Regions from separate parts of the Methylobacterium nigriterrae genome, predicted to be linked through region 1. Evidence: predicted binding sites of a transcription regulator. Region 1 holds the regulator's gene; each other region holds the start of a gene.

Region 1 (6,479 bases):
GCAGCGACGCCTCTTCCCCTGGCTCGCGGTCGCTTTCGGCGGTGGAATCCTCCTTTTCTTCACCGCGACCGACGGCGAACCCTCCATCGCCGCCCCCCTCGTCGCGGCCGCTGCTTGCCTCGCGGCGATTGTCGTTCTCGGCGCGCAGCCGCTCGCGCGCGCGATCATGCTCGGATTCTGTGCCGCCTTCCTGGGCTTTGCCGACGGTGCCTGGCGAGTCACCACGGTGGCGGCGCCGGTCCTCGCGCGCACCACCATCGCGCCACTGAGCGGTTTCATCGAAGCGCTCGACGAGCGCGACGCAGGCGCGCGTCTCATCATCCGTGTTGCCACCATCGGCACCCTCTCTGAGCAAGCCAAGCCGACCCGAGTCCGGGTGTCGTATCGCCAGGCACAAGCCCTCAAGCCGGGCGATTTCATCGCCGCAACGGCGCGCCTGCTGCCACCGCCTGAGGCCGCGCGCCCCGGCGGCTACGATTTCGCCCGAGACGCCTACTTTCGCGGAATCGGCGCCGTGGGCTCGCTGACGGGCAAGATCGAGGTTCGGCCACCACCGGGGCCGGTGCCGCTCGGGCTTCGAGCGGCGGCCACGATCGACGACGCGCGCAACGCCCTGACCCGACGCATCACCGACGCCAACGGCGGCCAGGCCGGGGCCGTGGCCGCGGCGCTCGTCACCGGCAAGCGCGGCCTGATCACGCAGGAGACGAATGATATCCTGCGGACGGCCGGGATCTATCATGTCGTGTCGATATCTGGGCTGCACATGGTTCTGGCGGCTGGCGTCGTGTTCTGGTTTGTGCGAGCCATTCTCGCCCTGGTTCCGATCCTAGCCCTCCGTCTGCCGATCAAGAAGATCGCCGCCGGCTTCGCAATGGTCGGGGTGACCGCCTACTGCGCCTTTTCCGGTTGGGATATCGCCGCCGAGCGGTCACTGATCATGACCTTGATCATGCTCGGAGCGATCCTGGTCGACAGGCCAGCGCTCAGCATGCGCAATCTCGCACTCGCGGCAATCGTGGCCCTGGCGCGCGAGCCGGAGGGCTTGCTCGGACCAAGCTTCCAGATGTCGTTCGGCGCCGTCGCCGGCCTGATTGCCTGCTCGCGCTGGCTCGATGGGCGCCTGTTCCGGCGGGAGGGTGCCGGAGCGATCGGCCGAGCCATCGCCGTTGTGGCGTCCGCCGTGGTGGGTACGCTGCTCACCACGCTTGTCGCGCAGATCGCGACGGCTCCCTTCGCGACGTATCACTTCCAGACGATCCAGCCCTTTGGCCTGGTGGGCAATGCACTCACGCTGCCGCTCGTGTCGCTCGCCGTCATGCCCGCCGCCGTGATCGGCATCCTCGCCTATCCCCTCGCGCTCGATCAGCCGGTGTGGTGGCTGATGGGGCTCGCCGTGCGCGGCATGCTGTCGATCTCGACCTGGATCGGCGGTTTCGGTCAAGCCAACTTGGTGGTGCCCGCTTTCGGTACGGGTGCCATGGCGCTTCTCGCCGCCGGCCTCTTGCTGGCGACCCTGCCGGTCTCTCGATTGCGCTGGCTTGCTGTGCTCCCGGTAATGATCGGACTGGGCTTCGCCGCAAGTCCACAACGCTTCGATATCTTCATCGACCGCGACGGGAGCGGCGCGGCCGTCCGGGACCGCTCGGGACGCCTTGTCGTCCTCGGCCGACCCCCACCGTTTGTTCTGGAACAATGGTTGAAGGCCGATGGCGACGCCCGCAAGCCGGACGATTTGGCGCGAGGCGAATCCTGCGATCGACTCGGGTGTACGAGACGGACGGCCGACGGCCGACAGGTCGCATGGCTGCGGGACAAGCGCGGTTTCCCGGAAGACTGCGCCCGCGCCGACATCCTGATCACGACCCGAACGGCGCCGGCGGCCTGTGCTGCCAGCCTCGTGATCGACAGGGCCTATCTCGAACGCTTCGGGGCCACTGCGATCCGCTTCACCGCGAGCGGCCCAATCATCTCCCATGCGAGGCCGGCGAACGCATCGCTGCCATGGCGCTCCGGTCACCGGACAGGTCTCGAACAGAAGGCGTCCGTTCAGCTCAGGCTAACCAAGTCGCCCAGTCGACAAGCGGAGGATCCTGACGAGGCGGATGCAAGTACCGACAACCGCCCCGAAACCGTTCAGTAGCGCCGGACGAGACTCACAAGCCGACCTTGGATTTGAACGCGGTCCGGACCGAGGACACGCGTCTCGTAAGCCGGGTTGGCCGCCTCCAGCGCAATCGACGAGCCGCGTCGCCGAAGACGCTTCAAGGTCGCCTCCTCATCGTCGATCAGGGCCACGATGATGTCGCCCGTGTTCGCCGTATCCTGCTTGCGGATCACCACGAGATCGCCGTCCAGGATCCCGGCCTCGATCATCGAGTCGCCGCGGACTTCGAGAGCATAGTGCTCGCCGCCTGCCAGGAAGTCGGGCGACATCGTGATGGAGTGGCTCTGGTTCTGAATTGCCGAGATCGGCGTGCCCGCCGCGATGCGGCCCATCACCGGGATCGTCATGGCGCGACCGTTCTCGTCCGTCGCCTGCGTCATGGGGGTCTTGACGGACGGAATCTTCGCCCGACCACCCTCGACCACGCTCGGCGTGAATCGGCGAACCTCGCCGTTGCCGGCGCCGGCATTCGCACCTGAGAGACTCTCGGGCATCCGGATGACCTCGATCGCTCGCGCGCGATTGGGCAGGCGCCGGAGGAATCCCCGCTCCTCCAAAGCCGTGATCAGTCGATGGATGCCGGATTTCGACTTCAGATCGAGCGCGTCCTTCATCTCATCGAAGGAGGGGGGTACGCCGCTTTCCCGCATGCGCTGCTGGATGAAACGGAGCAGATCCAGCTGTTTACGCGTCAGCATTCCGCAGACTCATCGCTCAAGACGAGCGCCGGCATCGACGCTCGCGGAAACAAACCGCGAACACGTTAAACGTTCCACAAGTGTTCTGCAAGGGTTCGCCGTGGTGGAGGTGTCATCACCTCACGGTGCCCCTGCGCCGATACTCCGACCCGTCGATGGTCCGCCGAAACGTGATGCCAAGTCGTGCATGGGCACGGAGCCTTTAAAGAGCGCTATAGCCCCGCGGCCTAAGTGCTGCAGCGTGTCGCTCGGCAGCCGCATCCTGCTTCGAAGCAGAGAAATTCCCGTAAAAGAGTGTGATCAAGATCACATTCGGGATTTTGGTGGAAGCATACGATGATTTGAGAGCACGTTCAGCCTCTCGCATCGATGCAAGAACTTCGGCGTTCATCGTTCGAAATCAGGAGCATTATATGATCAAATTCGGCATGATTGCGGTTGCACTGACGATCGCTACGACGCTCATATGGCTGGCCTTGATGCCGCAGCCTTCTGTGCCTCAGGGCAGGGCGTCTGCAGGGATCGACATTCAGGAACTGACACGGCACACGCAAGCCACCACCAACTCGGCCTACGATGCCTTCTGATGGCCATCTGGCCGCGTTCGATCTTCAGCGAGGAAGGAGCAACCCAAGCTCAAAGGCTGGCCGCTGTTGCGCACAACGATGCCCGCGGGCGACCTTGGACAGACTATCGCCCGCGTGCGTGCCGCGCGCGTGGGCGCCGCCCGCTCTTGGTGACCAGCACCTTTATCGGCTCGGACATAATCGGCGGATTGTGCGGCACGTGGTCGGTATCCGCTAGCACGAGTTGGAGCGTGTGGGTGCCGAGCGGGAGCGTCACCTGAGCTTCGGTCTGCCCGAGCCCGAAATGCAAATGATTGAAATCATTCGGAATGCGTTCATCCGGCGAGCGCAGAGGCGCGTCGATCAGCAGATGGTGATGGCCGGTGTTCGCCTTGTCGAAGCCCGCTGGCGCCACGCCCATTCCGACGAGGCCGAACCGGATCGTTGTCTTGCGCGAGACCACTGCGCCGTTGTGAGGCTGCACGAAATAGACACGTGCTCCAGGGGGCGATGATCTCCGCACCGTCGGGGCCGCCGCTGCGGCCGCGCCCGCCGGCGCCTCGACGACCCGGACTTTCACGACGTCCGAGGCGACGGGCGGGTTGTGCGGGATATGATCCTTGTCGGCCAGCAGCAATTGCAGCGTGTGCTCGCCGGGCGGCAGGTCGATCTCCGCCTCGGTCTGGCCGGCTCCGAAATGCAGGTGATTGAAGTCGTTCGGAATCGGCCTGTCGACCGGCGGCATCGCAACGTCGATCAGCAGATGGTGGTGGCCCGAGTTGATGCGGTCCGATCCAGCCGGCGCCACGCCCATGTTCCGTAGCCCGAATCGAATCATCGCCTTGCGGGGCAGGACCGCGCCATCCTTGATGTCGATGAAATAGACGGCCGCGCCGGGCGCCGCCGGCGTCGGCCCGGCCTTGGTCTCCTGCGCGACGGCCGCTCCGGTGATCAGGAGCAGCGGAGCCGCGAGGCCGCAGCACCGGTGGACCCATCCCGATGACGCTCCCATCACATTCCTCCCGCTGCCAAGCATAGCATTGCGAAATGCCAATAGGCGCACGTTCCGTGGCCGCACGCCGAGCCGGAAAAAAGGCGTAGGACCCTCTAAAAAGAGCAATCTCCATACCCAAAAAGTTGTAATTACTGGCGATGGGCGCGTACCCAGAATACCAATACCCGTCGAACAGGCTACCGTAGCTCTATGCCCGGCGATTCGTCACGTTAGAATCGGTGGTCTCGGTGAGATGGATGATCCTCAGGCCGCCCCCGATGATAGGATTGATGTCCAAGAGATTTTGCCCTACGGCCGCCAGAAAATCCGACGCTCGGAGCGACGGTCGAGGCGCGCGCGACGCGACGGTTCGTCCTGCGGCTCGGAGAGCCCGGACCATGCTTGTCCGGTTGGCGTTGATCGCCGTCACCCTGCTGCTCGCCGACTTGGCTTCCGCGCAGGGAACCACGGGCACGGCACGGCGGTTCGCCCTGCTCATCGCGAACGTCCGTTATCCAGACGCCAATGTTCCACTGCCGACGGTGGGCAAGGACGCGCGATCCCTTGCCGATGAATTGCGGCGCAATGATTTCGACGTGGAGTTGCGCGAGAACCTGACGCGGGAGGATGCACAGAGCGCACTGGATGCCTTCTACGCAAAGATCAATGCTGGATCGGCGGCGCTCTTCTATTTCGGCGGCTTCGGGATCCAGGTCGGGCGCCAGAGCTACCTCCTCCCGGTCAATGCGCAGATCTGGTCGGAGACCGAGACGCGCCGCGACAGCATCAACCTCGATACCGTGCTCACGGAGATGAATCGCCGTGGCGCCCAGGTGAAGATCGCGATCGTCGACGCTGCCCGATCGAATCCTTACGAGCGCCGTTTCCGTGCCTCGTCCGCGGGTCTTGCGCCCGTCGATGCACCCGAGGGAACCCTCGTCCTCCTCGCAGCGCCTCCCGGCAAGGTGGTGCGGGACGGAAGCGGAGACCTGAGCCTCTTCATGGGTGAGTTGCTCAAGGAACTGCGCACGCCCAACCTCACGGCGGAAGAGGCCTTCGCCCATACGCGGATGGGCGTTTCGCGTGCGTCGAACGCTGAGCAGGTCCCCTGGGTGGCATCCTCCCTCATGGAGGAGTTCCATTTTTCCAAGCCGACCGCCGCTGGCATCCCGTCATCACCCGGCCCGGTGGTGCGGGCGCCCGACGATGCCGCGCAGCCGCGCACCGGGCGCCAGCGCGCTCCCGCCGCAGCACCCGCCCAGCAATCATCGGCCTCTCCAATCGTGGCTCCGAGTCCGCCGCCGACACCGCCCGCACCGGCGCAGCCGCAACTGGCCGCGCTGCCGCCACCGGCACCCGTTCCTCCGGCCGCTTCGCAGACGGGGCAGTCTTTTCGGGACTGTGGCGACTGTCCCGAGATGGTTGTGCTGCCCGCGGGCTCCTTCGAGATGGGGTCCAGCGCGGCGCCCTTCGAACGCCCGGTCCACCGCGTCACCATCGCGAAGCCCTTCGCGATCGCGCGCTACGAGACGACAGTCGACGAGTGGAATCGCTGTGTCGAGAGCGGCGCCTGCAAGTTCCGGCCGCCAGAGGCTGGTCCCGGTTCGGGCAACAAGCCCGTGACGAACGTCAGTTGGTACGATGCCAAGGATTATGCCGGCTGGCTCTCTGCCAAGACCCATCAGACCTACCGCCTGCCGACCGAGGCGGAATGGGAATATGCAGCCCATGGCGGAACGGGATCAGCCTTTGCCTGGGGACCGCAGGTCGGCGTTGCGAAGGCGAATTGCCGAGACTGCCGTCCGGGCACCAGCCCCCAGATCCTCGAAGCCGGGCATTTCCCACCGAATGGATACGGACTGTTCGACCTCGCCGGGAATGCCGCGGAATGGGTCGAGGATTGCTGGAACGACGATTACCGCGGAGCTCCCCAGGACGGAAAGGCATGGATGCGCGGCAATTGCAGTCAGCGGGTGCTGCGCGGCGGGTCCTTCGACAGCGCGGCGAGCTACGTCAAACCCTCGGCGCGCTTCCGGTACGATGCGGATGTGCGG
Region 2 (6,479 bases), on a different contig from region 1:
CAATACACGCCGGACTTGTATTGCACGAGCCGCGCGATGGATGAGCGTGAGCCGCGACGATGCTGAGAGTTCTGACCCTGGCGGCCCGCTTCCGAGCCCGAAACGGCCGCGCCCGGCCCGCCTTCCTGCGGGCGCGGGAGGGCTCCACGGCGGTGGAATTCGCTCTCCTCGCCCTGCCGTTCCTGGCGATCCTGAGCGCGATCCTCGAAGTCGCCATCGGCTCCTGGGCGCAGGACATGCTGCAGCAGGCCGTCAGCGACGCGGGGCGGCAGATCTATACCGGGCGCTTCCAGAAGGGCACGGCGGGCACCAGCGGCAGCGCGAACCTCCTCGACGCCTTCCGGTCGCAGCTCTGCCAGGAGAACGGCCAGCCGCGCAACACCCTGTTCGCCTGCGCCAACGTGCGCCTCAACATCCAGCAGGTCGACGATTTCCAGAACGTCGCCCTGGTGGCGCCTACCGCCGTCAACCCGGCGACCGGCGCGAGCGACTGGAACCCGGCCTTCGGCAGCGCCTATGCCTGCGGCCGCACCAGCGCCATCGTGGTCATCCAGGCGGCGGTGGACTTCCCCGTCTTCTTCGCCCTGCTCAATCCGGGCGCCGTGACGCTTCCGGGCGGGCGGCGCGTGCTCCAGGCCGCCACCGTCTTCCGGGTGGAACCCTACGACTCGACGGGGGTGTGCTCGTGAGCCGCCCGATGCCCCGCATCGCCGCGCGGCTGCCCCTCGCCGCCCTGCTCCGGCGCGCGCCCCGCTTCCCCTGCGAGGCGGGCGGCGTCGCGGCCGTCGAGTTCGCCCTGATCCTGCCGCTCCTGATCGCGCTGTATCTCGGCGCGGTCGAGACCACGCGGGCGATCGACAACAGCCGCAAGTTCAGCCTGTTCGCCCGCGCCGTGGCGGATCTGAGCGGGCGCGCGCCCATGACCACGATGGATCCGATCTTCAGCGCCTCGGCGGCGATCCTGCAGCCCTTCGACGCCGGCCAGGTCAGCATCGTCGTCAACGCGATGGGCGTCGAGGACGAGAACGGGACCCTCTCGGGCTTCGTTTGCTCCAGCGCCGCCAACGCCAACGCGACGCCGCGGACGCAGAACGCCCCGGCCGGGCAGGACGGCATCCCGGCGGTGCCGCCGATCTACCGCTTCGACGGCGCCCGCTACATCCTGGCGGAGGTGAGCATGCCCTACGCGCCGGTGATCGGCTCGCGGATCTACGCGGCGATCTTCGGCTCGACCTCGCTCGTCTTCCGCCAGCAGATCGCCTGGGCCGAGCGGGCCGACGGCGAGATCATCCTGCCGGGAGGCGCCGCGTGCCGAAATCCCTGACCCGCCCCTCGTGCCGGACCCGCGGCATGCCCCCCCTCGCGCGCATTCGCGCCCAGCTCCGCCGGATCGTCCGCGAGCGGTCGGGGCAGGTCGCCCTGACCTTCGGCCTCGCCCTCGTGCCGCTCCTGTTCGCCACCGGCGCCACGATCGATTACGGCCGGCGCAACGCCGCCAAGGTGCGGCTCGACGCGGCGCTCGACGCGGCCGTACTCGCCGTCACGAGCCAGAAGGTGAACACGATCTCGGCGACGGCGCTCGCCAGCGTGCAGACCCAGTTCCTGGCCGACGCTGCCCGGGTGCCGGGCGTGACCGTGACCTCGATCGTGCCGGCGCCGATCGGCGACGGCACCACGGTCGGCCTGACGGCGAGCTACACGGCCACCGTCCGCACCACGCTCGGCAGCCTGATGGGCGTGCGCGACCTCGCGATCAGCGGCACGGCCTCGGGCACCCGCAATCTCTCGCAGTATATCGACTACTACCTTCTGCTCGACAATTCGCCCTCGATGGGGCTCGCCGCCACGTCCGCGGACATCTCGAACATGCAGCAGGTGACGTCGGACAAGTGCGCGTTCGCCTGCCACGAGCACACGTTCGACGCGCAGGGGAACGTGACGGGCGACAACCTGAACGACCACTACCACATCGCCCAGAAATACAACATCAAGCTGCGCATCCACGTGTTGCGCGACGCGGTGAAGAGCCTCGTCGACAGGGCCAAGTCGTCGATGCTCCTGCCGCAGCAGTATCGGATGGAGATGTGGACCTTCAGCGACTTCCAGACGAAGATCTCAAGCCTCACGACGAACCTCGACCAGACGAAGTCCGACGCGGGCCTGATCGATCTCGCCTACGGCTACAGGAGCAAGTCGGCCAACCAGACCTCGTACGAGCGGGCGCTCGCCCGGATGAACGGCGTCGTTCCGGCGGGCGGGAGCGGCGCGACGCAGGCGGAACCGATCCGCTTCCTGTTCTTCGTGACCGACGGGGTGCAGGACACGCCGGTCGATGCCGGCGGCGTCAGCGATCCGGGCAGCGGCGGCTTCGTCAACAGCAACCGCTTTATCAGCCCGATCAATCCGGCGACCTGCCAGGCCATGAAGGACAAGGGCATCCGGATCGGGATCATCTACACGACCTACCTGCCGCTCTACGACAACCCCTTCTACAACAAGTGGGTGAAGCCGTTCGAATCCGGCATCGCGCCCCGGCTGCAGGCCTGCGCGACGGACGGTCTGTTCTTTCCCGTCGAGACGGACGGCAGCATCAGCGTGGCGCTGCAGAAGCTCTTCGACGCCTCGGTGGCCTCGGTGCGGCTGACGAACTGAGGGCTACCCCCCGGGCTCACGCCGCGTGCGGGTGCGCCGGCGCGGCGGCCCGCGCCGCGTCGAGGATGCCGAGGATCTCGCGCCCGGTGTCGTGGCGGGCGAAGGCCGCCGCGAGGGCGGCGGCGCGCTCGGCGAAGCGGGGCTCGGCCAGAACCTCCTCGGCGGCGGCGCGGATCGCCCGCTCCCCGGGCTCGTTCGCCGCGAGGTTGAGGCCGACGCCCGACCAGCCGATGCGCGCGCCGATCTCGGCCTTGTCCTCGGTCAGTCCGGCCGAGACCATGGGCACGCCCGCGACCAGGGCCTGCGTGACGCTGCCGTAGCCGCCGTTCGTGACGAACAGGTCGACCTTCGGCATCAGGGCGTCGAAGGGCAGGAAGCGCGAGACCCGCGCGTTGGGGGCGAGCGGCCCGCGCAGGGCCTCGACCGGGCGCCCGCCGGTCGTCGCGACGACGAGGAGGTCGTCCCGGTGGGCGAGCGCGGCGAGCGTCGGCTCAATCAGCTCGCCGAGATCCGCGTTGGCGAGCGTTCCTTGCGTGACGAGGACGACGCGGCGCCTCCCGTCGAGCTCGCCCCACCAGTCCGGCAGCGGCACCTCCGCGGCGGGCAGCGGCAGGGCGCCGACGAAGCGCAAGCGCTCGGGCAGCGGCCCGTAATCGTACTCGAATTCGCGCACCGTCGGCTGGATCAGGGCGTCGGGCAGGATCAGGATCGACTGGGTCAGCGAGGCCGGCAGCGGCCGGGCGCCGAGGCGCGCGAGCGTCGCGTCGGCGTAGGCGCGCACCGGGTTCGTGAAGGCGATCGCGGCCGCCGCCCCGATCGCCGCGTGCCGCGCCTGCTCGGCGGCGTCGCGGGCCGGCGGCAGGCCGGGCCCGAGCGGCGCCCCGTCCGGCCGGTCGTGGAACAGGAAGCTGACGTTGTAGCCGACGACCGGCGGGCGCGGCGCCTCTGACAGGAGGAGCGGCAGGATTCCGAGGAACATCGTGCCGGCGACGATCAGGTCGGGCCGCTCGTGCGCGACGAGGTCGCGCAGCGCCGCCGCCTGGAGCGGGATCGGATCGATGAAGCGGCGCTCGAACTCGCGCCGGGCGCGCTCGGGGCCGGCCGGCAGCGCGGTCTCGCGGTACTCGGCGGAGGAATCGTCCGCATAGGCGACGCAGCGGAAGCCCGCCGCCGCGACCCGGGGCGCGAAGGCCGCCGAGGTCGTCACCACCACCTCGTCGCCGCGCGCGGCCGCGAGGCGCGCGAGGGCGAGGAGCGGGTTGATGTGCCCGGTGAGCGGCGTCGCGGCGAGAAGGATCTTCATCGCGGAATCTCCTCAATGTCCGAATCGCTTCCACCCGCGATGTCGGGTCCGATGCCGGGATCTTCGAGGGTCGCTGCCACACGTTACGGCCGCAAAGGCCGCGCATGTGCCGTTCGGCACGCCCGCGGTTTGGCGAAACGGTCCGTTCACGCTATGTGCTTACCGCTCCGGGGGCGGCGCGGCTGAGCGCGCCGCGAGCCGAGGCAGATCCCGTGGCAGGTTCGATGAGTGCTCCCGTCCGCATCCTGGGGATCGATCCGGGCCTGCGCCGCACCGGCTGGGGCGTGGTGACGGCCACCGGCACCCGGCTCGCCTACGTCGATTGCGGGGTGGTCACCTCGGACGGAGAGCTGCCGCTCGCGCTGCGCCTGCGCGAGCTCTACGAGGGCGTCACCCGCATCGTCGAGGCGTTCCGGCCGGACGAGGTCTCGGTGGAGGAGACCTTCGTCAACAAGGACGCGCAGGCGACGCTCAAGCTCGGCCACGCCCGCGCGGTCGCGCTGCTCGTGCCGGCGCTCGCCGGCGTGCCGGTCTTCGAGTACTCGGCCAACCTCATCAAGAAGACGGTCGCGGGCTCGGGCCATGCCGAGAAGAGCCAGATCCAGGCGATGGTGAAGTTCCTGCTGCCCAAGGCCGAGTTCAGGCTCGCGGACGCGGCCGACGCCCTCGCCATCGCCATCACGCACAACAGCCACCGGGGCGCGCACGCCCTGAAGCGCAGCCACCTGCCGGCCGGCGCGACGGGCAAGGCCGCCGAGCGGATCGCGGCGGCGCTCGCGCGGCAGGCGTGAGGCGCGCTACTCCACCGCCTTGAACTCGCCCTCGAGGCGCAGCGAGACCTCGTCGCCGAGCACCGGCAGGAAGGCGCTGACGCCGAAATCCGAGCGCTTGAGCACCGCGCGCCCATCGAAGCCCACCGTGTACTTCCTGTCGACGGGGCTGATCCCGGCCTGGTTGAAGGTGGCGTCGAAGGCGACCGGCTTCGTCACGCCCTTGAGCGTCAGCTCTCCGCTGACGCGGGCCGTGGTCGGGCTCGTCGGCTCCACCGAGGTCGCCGTGAAGATGGCCTTGGGGAACTTCGCGGTGTCGAGGAAGTCCGGGGATTTCAGGTGCTGGTTCAGCCGCTCGTTGAGCCCGTTCACGCTGTCGGTGCCGATCGTGACCGAGAGGCGCGACCGCGTCGGGTCCTTCGGGTCGAGGGTGGCCTGGGCGGCCACGTCCGTGATCTGCCCGTAATAGGTCGAGAAGCCGAGATGGCTCACCGACCAGGTGATCTTGCCGTGGGCCGGGTCGAGCGCGTAGGCGCCGGGACGCACCTGGGTCGGATCGGCCGAGGGCGCGGGTGGGGCCGGATCCTCGGCCGCGGCGAGCGGAGCGCCGGCGAGGAGGAGCGCGAGGGAGAGGATCGGCGCGGTCTGGCGCATCGTGCGGGTCACCCGAATCGATTGTGGCGTGATGATCTGGCGGGAGGGTCTCGGCGAAGCCGGCCCTTGGTCTCACGAACGCGGGGCGGCCTCAAGCGCGGGCGCCTGTGGCGCATGAAGCGCGGGCGCCTGTGGCGCATGGCGCCGGCGCGCCCCGCCCTGTAGGCAGGCCGGGACGGTATTCGCGTGGGGTGGGGCTGATGATCGGCAAGCTCAAGGGGGTGGTGGACTCGTTCGGCGAGGATTTCGTGATCCTCGACGTGCAGGGCGTCGGCTACGTGGTGCATTGCTCGGCCCGCACCCTGCAGCGCCTGCCGAAGGCCGGCGAGCCGGCCGAGCTCGCCATCGAGACCCACGTGCGCGAGGACATGATCCGCCTCTACGGATTCCGCTCGGACCCGGAGCGGGAATGGTTCCGCCTGCTCCAGACCGTGCAAGGGGTCGGCAGCAAGGTCGCCCTCGGCCTGCTCTCGGTGCTGGAGCCCGACGCGCTGGGGAGCGCCATCGCCATGGGCGACAAGGCGGCCGTGGCCCGCGCGCCCGGCGTCGGCCCACGGCTCGCCGCCCGAATCGTCGCCGAGCTCAGGGAGAAGGCCCCCGTCTTCGCGCCGGTCGACCCGGCCCTCGTCGCCCTCGCGGGCGCCGTCGAGGACCGCACCGCGCCCCGGCCCGTGGCGGATGCGGTCTCGGCGCTGGTCAATCTCGGCTACCCGCAGGTCCAGGCCTCGGCGGCCGTCGCGGCCGCCCTCAAGGGGGCCGGCGACGATGCCGAGGCCAAGACCCTGATCCGCCTCGGGCTGCGCGAACTCGCCCGCTGAGCGTCGGGGCCACCGGACGGGCCCGGGGCCGCGGGCGCGCGATCCTGTTGTGGGCACGAAATCTGGGATGCCAGGGTTGCCAACCGCGGCCGGTCCAGCTAACGTGTTGAAAGTAATACAGTTTTCAAAGGTTCTAATCTAGCCAGCAAGGCGGTGGCGGGCTTGGGCTTTTCCCCCTCGAAGCTCCCCGCTCCCGCGAACCCCCGATCGGCCGGATGGCACACCCGTTCGGCCGTCCTCCCACCTGCGGCGTGATCCCAGAGCGAGTTGCGGCCTCGAATG
Region 3 (6,479 bases), on a different contig from region 1:
GGGCCCGGCACGAACAGATGGTTACGACCCGGCCGTCTCGTTGCCGCCATGTTGTTTCCTCCGATTTCCAAACTCGATGGCCGGACCGATGCCGGCGCCAGGATGAAGTCAGCGAGCCGCCGTCGCTCGTGGTTGCCGCGATCGTCGGGGGAGGGGTCCCCTCGACCGCTCGGGTGCGAAGGTGGTCACGGACGGGACGGTCCGTACTTCGCGGATCCCGCCGCCCGGAACAGGCCGGACCGGTTGCACCGGGCCGCGTTCCATTCCGTCGACGTCGTCCACCCCCGAGGTCAGATCATGGTGCCGTGCGGAGCGGCGGGGCGGCATGTGCCGCTCGCGGTCGCGGCATGGTTGCATGCCGGTCGCCTCCGAGTAGCCAGAGCCTCAATGCGTCGGTCGGCGCGCGCTTGCAAGCGCTCCGACGTATCATGGACACCTTCCTTCCTGTCGTCGGCGATCCCGTTGGCCGTTTCCGGCGCCAGGCTCGGCCCGGCGGTCTCCTTGGCCACAATTATGACTGCCTCGGCGAGGGAAGGAAAACTCAAAAAACTTGGCCGCTCGTCAAAAAAATTATCGTGCGATGCAACGTCCCGCTGCGCATCCGCTCAATCTCTTCGGCAGTGCAGCAAGGTTTCCCCGGCGGCGTCATCAAACTGATACCGGAATCCGGTTTGGCTCGGGGCCTCGAATCCGCCGGGAGACGCTCGTGGCCGAAGACACGGAGAAGGCGACCCGCGTCCGGACGCTCTTCCTGTCCGACATGCATCTGGGCACGAAGGGCTGCCAAGCCGGTCTGCTCTTGAATTTCCTCAAGGACTACGACGCGGACGAGATCTACCTCGTCGGCGACATCGTCGACGGCTGGCAGCTCCGCTCGGGCTGGTACTGGCCGCAGGCACACAACGACGTCGTCCAGAACCTGCTGCGCAAGGTCCGCAAGGGCTCGACGATCATCTACGTGCCGGGCAACCACGACGAGTTCCTGCGCGACTATATCGGCACGACCTTCGGGGGCGTCGAGATCGCCGAGAGCCGCATTCACGAGGCGGCGGACGGACGGCGCTACCTCGTGATCCACGGGGACCAGTTCGACATGGTGGTGCGCCACGCCAAGTGGCTCGCCTATCTGGGCGACGGCGCCTACACCTTCGCGCTCTTCGTGAACACGGGCCTCAACCGCGTGCGCCGCCGCCTCGGCCTCGCCTACTGGTCGCTCTCGGCCTGGGCCAAGCTGAAGGTGAAGAACGCCGTCAACTTCATCGGCAAGTTCGAGGAATTCCTGGCCGCCGAGGCGCGCCGCGTCGGCGCCGACGGCGTCATCTGCGGCCACATCCACCACGCGGCCAGCCGCGAGATCGATGGGCTGCGCTACCTCAACACGGGCGACTGGGTGGAATCCTGCACGGCGATCGTCGAGCATTACGACGGCACCATGGAGGTGCTGCACTACCCGAGCGTGCTGCGCGCCCGCGAGGCGGCGCTGGCGGCTGCCGTCCAGGCAGCCGAGCCGGAGCCGGCCGGACGCCGGGCCGTCGCATGATCCCGCCCGTCGGGCGCCCGCGCGTCCATCCCACCCGGACCCGCGCCTCGGGCCGTCCGGCCACGGCCGGCGGCCAGTCATGCGGGCGGCTCGTCCCATGAGGCTCCTCATCGCCACCGATGCCTGGGCTCCGCAGGTGAACGGCGTGGTGCGCTCGCTGGAGCACATGGCGGCGGCGGGGCGCGGCCTCGGCTTCGACCCCGTCTTCCTGACCCACCAGGATTTCCGCTCGGTACCCCTGCCGGGCTACCCGGAGATCCGGCTCTCGCTCGCGACGAAGCGCAGGATCGCGGACAGCTGGGGCCGCCTCGACCCGACCTACGTGCATATCGCCACCGAGGGGACGGTGGGCTACGCCACGCGCCGGTACTGCCTGTCGCGGGGGCGGCCCTTCACCACGAGCTACCACACCCGCTTCCCCGAATACCTCGCCGCCCGCGCCCCCGTGCCGGAATCCTGGAGCTACGCCTGGCTGCGCCGCTTCCACGGGGCGGCGAGCGGCACCATGGTGTCGACGCCCTCGCTGGAGCGCGATCTCGCCGGCCGCGGCTTCACCAACCTGATGCGCTGGACCCGCGGCGTCGACACCGAGCTGTTCCGGCCGCAAGCCTCGGACGCGCTCGACGGGCTGCCCCGGCCGATCTTCCTGTTCGTCGGGCGGCTCGCCGTGGAGAAGAACGTCGCGGCCTTCCTCGGCCTCGACCTGCCGGGCACCAAGGTGATCGTCGGCGACGGGCCGGACCGGGCCCGCCTGGAGGCACTGGCGCCGGCCGCGCGCTTCCTCGGCACGCAGACCGGGGCCGCCCTCGCCCGCCTCTACGCGGCGGCCGACGCCTTCGTGTTCCCGAGCCTCACCGACACGTTCGGCATCGTGCTGCTCGAGGCTCTGGCCTGCGGCCTGCCGGTGGCGGCCTTTCCGGTCACCGGGCCCCTCGACGTGATCGCGGGGACGGGGGCGGGCGTGCTCGATCCCGACCTGCGCGCGGCGGCGCTCGCGGCGCTCGGGATCCCCCGGGCGCGCTGCCGGGAGGAGGCGCTGCGCCACACCTGGGCCGAGAGCGCGCGCCAGTTCTACGCCAATATCGAGGCGGCCCACGCGCGCGGGCCGTCGCCGCGCCGCTGCGCCCGCGCGCGTGGGAGCGGCGCCGTCGAACTCGGCTGAGGAGGCGCGCGAGGGCACCCGTGACGCGGGCCGCGGAAGCTGCGAAGGGTGCGGCCCCGGTCCCGTATCCCGCCCCGATCTCCCATGCCCCCCTTCGACCCGGCACGCGCCGCGAGCTATCCCGCCGTGATCGGCTGCGACGAGGTCGGCCGCGGCGCCCTGTGCGGACCCGTGATGGTGGCCGCGGTGTGGTTCGACCCCGCCGCCCTGCCGGCCGACCTGCTGGCCCGCCTCGACGACAGCAAGCGCCTGGCGCGGCCCCTGCGCGAGGCGCTGGCGCCGCTGATCCGCGTCCATGCCCGCGTCGCCGTGGCGGCGGGTTCGCGCGCCCTCGTCGACCGGCTCAACGTGCGGGGCGCCACTCTCGACGCCATGCGGCGCGCCGTCCTGAAGCTCGGGCTCGACGCGCCGGTGCTGGTCGACGGGCGCGACCTCGTCCCGGGCCTGAGCCAGGCCTGCCGGGCCGTGGTCGGGGGCGACCGGGCCGTGCCGCAGATCGCCGCCGCCTCGATCGTCGCCAAGACGCTGCGCGACGACCTGATGCGGGCACTCGCCCGCCGCCACCCGGACTATGCCTGGGAGCGCAACGTCGGATACGGCACCGCCGCCCACCGCGCCGGCCTGACCCGGCGGGGCTTGAGCCCGCATCACCGCCGGACCTTCACGCGCGCCTTCGCGTGACCCGTTCAGAACAGGGCGAGCTGCGCCCCCGGCACCGCGAAGGCGCCGGCGTTCAGCGTCACGCGCTCGCGCGCGAAGCCGAGCCGCGCCTTGGCGAGGCGCATGCGCTGCACGATCAGCTCGGCGTAGGCGCCCTGCCCCACCATGCGGCGCCCGAAGGCCGCGTCGTAGGCGCGGCCGCCGCGGGCCTGGCGGACGAGCGCGAAGGCGTGCTCCCGGCGCCCCGGGTAATGCTCGGCGAACCAGTCCGAGACGAGCGCGTCGAGCTCGTGCGGCAGGCGCAGGAGCACGTGGTTCGCCTCCCCCGCCCCGCAGGCGCGGGCCTCCGCCAGGATCGCCTCGATCTCGTGGTCGTTCAGGGCGGGGATCACCGGCGCCACGATCACCATGACGGGGATGCCGGCGGCGCTGAGCGCCCGGATCGCCTCGAGGCGCTTGCGCGGGTGCGGCGCCCGCGGCTCCATCCGGCGGGCGAGGACGGGGTCGAGGGTGGTGACGGAGACCGCGACCTTGACGAGCCCGTCGGCCGCCATCGCGGCCAGGATGTCGAGGTCGCGCGTGACGAGGTTCGACTTCGTGACGATCCCGACCGGGTGGCGGAAGCGCGCCAGAACCTCGAGGAGACTCCGCGTCAGGCGGTGCTCGCGCTCGATCGGCTGGTAGGGGTCCGTGGCGGTGCCGAGCGCGATGGTGCGGGGCGCGTAGCCCGGGGCCGAGAGCTCGCGCGTGAGGAGACGCGCCGCGTCGGGCTTGGTGAAGAGCCGCGTCTCGAAATCGAGGCCGGGCGAGAGGCCGAGATAGGCGTGGTTCGGCCGGGCGAAGCAGTAGATGCAGCCGTGCTCGCAGCCGCGATAGGGGTTGATCAAGCGGTCGAACGGGATGTCGGGCGAGGTGTTGCGCGTGATGATGCGCCGCGCCCGCTCGGGCGTCACCGCGGTGCGCGCCGGAAGCGCCTCCGCCGCGCCCCAGCCGTCGTCGAAGGCCTCCCGCCGCGTCGCCTCGAAGCGCCCGTCGGGATTGGCCGTGGCGCCGCGCCCGCGCCGCGCCTGCGGGTCGGTCGTCGTCGTGGCAAGCCGGCGGGGCAGCGATTCGGGAAAGCCGGCGGCAACCGGTCTGGGCATGCCGAATCCCCCCTCCGAACGAGCCAACGAACACGCGGACCAGAACATATCAGGAACAGATCCCCTCGTCAGCGCCTCAATTTCAGGCACCGCACCGCTCGGCGGGGCGGCGCGGCGGCGGACAGGAGGAAGCGGCGCGACGGGCTGTCGCGAGCGCACGAAAATGGTCTATGGGCGCGCATGATCTCCGCTCTGACCTACGTGGCGCGACCGGCCGACCCGGATGCGATCGACCGCCTCGCCGACACCCTGAGTGCGCTCGTCACCGGCGTGGCGGCCGGGCTGGTCGGCGACGCGATCATCGTCGTCGTCGGCGCCAACGAGGCGGTCGAGACCGTGGCGGAGGCGACCGGCGCGACCCTCGTCCTGCGGCCGCGGGGCGGCAGCCCCTGGGTCGCCGGCGCCAGGGCCGCGCGGCGCGACTGGGTTCTGTGCCTCGAGGCCGGCGACGTGCCGGCCGAGGGCTGGATCCGCACCCTCGACCGGTTCGTGAACACGGCCCGGCCGGACGTCGCCCTGGCGCGCCTGCGCCGGCCCCACGCGGGCCTGCCCCACCGCATCGCCACGCGCGGAGAGAGCGTGATCGGCGTGCGCGCGGCCCGGGCCGGCGACCTCGTGCGGCGCGACCGGCTCGTCGCCGGCCCGACCTTCTCGCCGCGCCTGAAGCCCCGCCAGCTGATCGCCCGGCTGGAGCGCGCCTGAGCCGCGCGCCCGTGCGGGCTCGGCGGCTCACGCCTCGCGGCAGGCGGTCGTTCTCCGAAACGCCAGGGGTTTCCCATCCGCTCGCGGGGCGGCACGGGCCCGGTCCGACCGGCCGGGCCGGCGATCAGGCGCTCGAAGATGCGCCCCGGCGCAGGTGCTCGTCGAGGCGGGGCATGATCTCGACGAAGTTGCAGGGCCGGTGCCGGTAGTCGAGCTGCTGGGCGAGGATCCCGTCCCAGGCGTCCCGGCAGGCGCCGGGCGAGCCCGGCAGCACGAAGATGTAGGTGGCCCCGGCAACCCCGGCGGTGGCGCGCGACTGCAGCGTCGAGGTGCCGATCTTGTCGTAGGAGAGGCGGTGGAACACCGCCGAGAAGCCGTCCATGCGCTTCTCGAACAGGGGCTCCAGGGCCTCCGGCGTCACGTCGCGCCCGGTGAAGCCGGTGCCGCCCGTGGTGATCACGACGTCGATGCCCGGATCGCGCGTCCACGCCTCGACCTGGCCCCGGATGGAAGCGACCTCGTCCGGCACGATGGCGCGGGCGGCGAGGCGGTGTCCGGCTTCCGTGAGGCGCTGCGCGAGCGTGTCCCCCGAGCGGTCGTCCTCCGGCCGCCGCGTGTCCGAGACTGTCAGCACGGCGATCGAGAGCGGGATGAAGCTGCGGGCGGTGTCGGGGGCGGGCATGGGGTCCTCGGCGGGTCTCGGGCGGGAATCCGGCCCGCTCCGGGCCGGTCGCCCGCAACGGGAGACTGCCGCCCGAGATAATCGGGCGCGAGCCGGTGTCGAGACCTGAAGGGCTTCTTCACATCTCGCGTGCAGGATTCAGGCGACATCGCCCCCGATCTCGCCCCCCGGTCCCGCCCCAGCCTTGACGCGCCCGCCCGACGAGTTCCCGGAAGACGGCGCGCCGCCCGCCCGGCCCGTTCCGCCGCACGGCGTCGCGGACTGGCCGGGCCGGCGCGACGGGCCCGCCCGGCCCGAGGCGCTGCCGGATGGGCGCCCGTGGCCGCGGGTGCGGGTCTTGACCTTCGCGCGCGCGGACAATCCGGACCTGCCGGACACCATCGCGTCCGTGCTCGCGCAGGATTACGCGCCGGTCCGGCACGAGGTGGTGCCGGCCGCAGCGGCCGAGGCGGCCATCGGCGCCGCGCTGGCCGACCCCGCGACCGACCACGTCCTGTTCCTGCGTTCCGGCGACCTGCTGGCGCCGGGCGCGCTGACGGCGCTGTGCCTCGAAGCGGCGCTGACGGGTGCGGCGGCGGTGGCGGGCCTGCG

Evidence for each region. The regulator LexA, encoded in region 1, represses DNA repair genes until DNA is damaged. The targets are predictions, from matches to a motif close to TGTTCNNNNTGTGTTCNG.
Region 2: ruvC (crossover junction endodeoxyribonuclease RuvC) is a predicted target of LexA. The motif match lies at 4,099-4,116, and genes of this name have one in related genera.
Region 3: WDW90_RS02150 (PA0069 family radical SAM protein) is a predicted target of LexA. The motif match lies at 4,545-4,562, and genes of this name have one in related genera.

The regions. Positions count from the first base shown of each region.
Region 1 covers NZ_JBAWTG010000008.1:7,640-14,118, forward strand. The annotation lists gene WDW90_RS07070 (ComEC/Rec2 family competence protein) at 1-2,143, shown strand, start outside; gene lexA (transcriptional repressor LexA) at 2,137-2,865, opposite strand; gene WDW90_RS07080 (hypothetical protein) at 3,162-3,452, shown strand; gene WDW90_RS07085 (DUF4399 domain-containing protein) at 3,556-4,443, opposite strand; gene WDW90_RS07090 (SUMF1/EgtB/PvdO family nonheme iron enzyme) at 4,824-6,479, shown strand, end outside.
Region 2 covers NZ_JBAWTG010000020.1:80,659-87,137, forward strand. The annotation lists gene WDW90_RS13355 (TadE/TadG family type IV pilus assembly protein) at 60-689, shown strand; gene WDW90_RS13360 (TadE/TadG family type IV pilus assembly protein) at 698-1,324, shown strand; gene WDW90_RS13365 (TadE/TadG family type IV pilus assembly protein) at 1,351-2,652, shown strand; gene WDW90_RS13370 (nucleotide disphospho-sugar-binding domain-containing protein) at 2,669-3,955, opposite strand; gene ruvC (crossover junction endodeoxyribonuclease RuvC) at 4,180-4,746, shown strand; gene WDW90_RS13380 (YceI family protein) at 4,753-5,379, opposite strand; gene ruvA (Holliday junction branch migration protein RuvA) at 5,580-6,197, shown strand; gene WDW90_RS13390 ((2Fe-2S)-binding protein) at 6,477-6,479, shown strand, end outside.
Region 3 covers NZ_JBAWTG010000002.1:111,635-118,113, forward strand. The annotation lists gene WDW90_RS02130 (aminotransferase class V-fold PLP-dependent enzyme) at 1-50, opposite strand, end outside; gene WDW90_RS02135 (UDP-2,3-diacylglucosamine diphosphatase) at 761-1,540, shown strand; gene WDW90_RS02140 (glycosyltransferase family 4 protein) at 1,638-2,702, shown strand; gene rnhB (ribonuclease HII) at 2,787-3,383, shown strand; gene WDW90_RS02150 (PA0069 family radical SAM protein) at 3,389-4,504, opposite strand; gene WDW90_RS02155 (hypothetical protein) at 4,685-5,206, shown strand; gene moaB (molybdenum cofactor biosynthesis protein B) at 5,331-5,888, opposite strand; gene WDW90_RS02165 (glycosyltransferase) at 6,073-6,479, shown strand, end outside.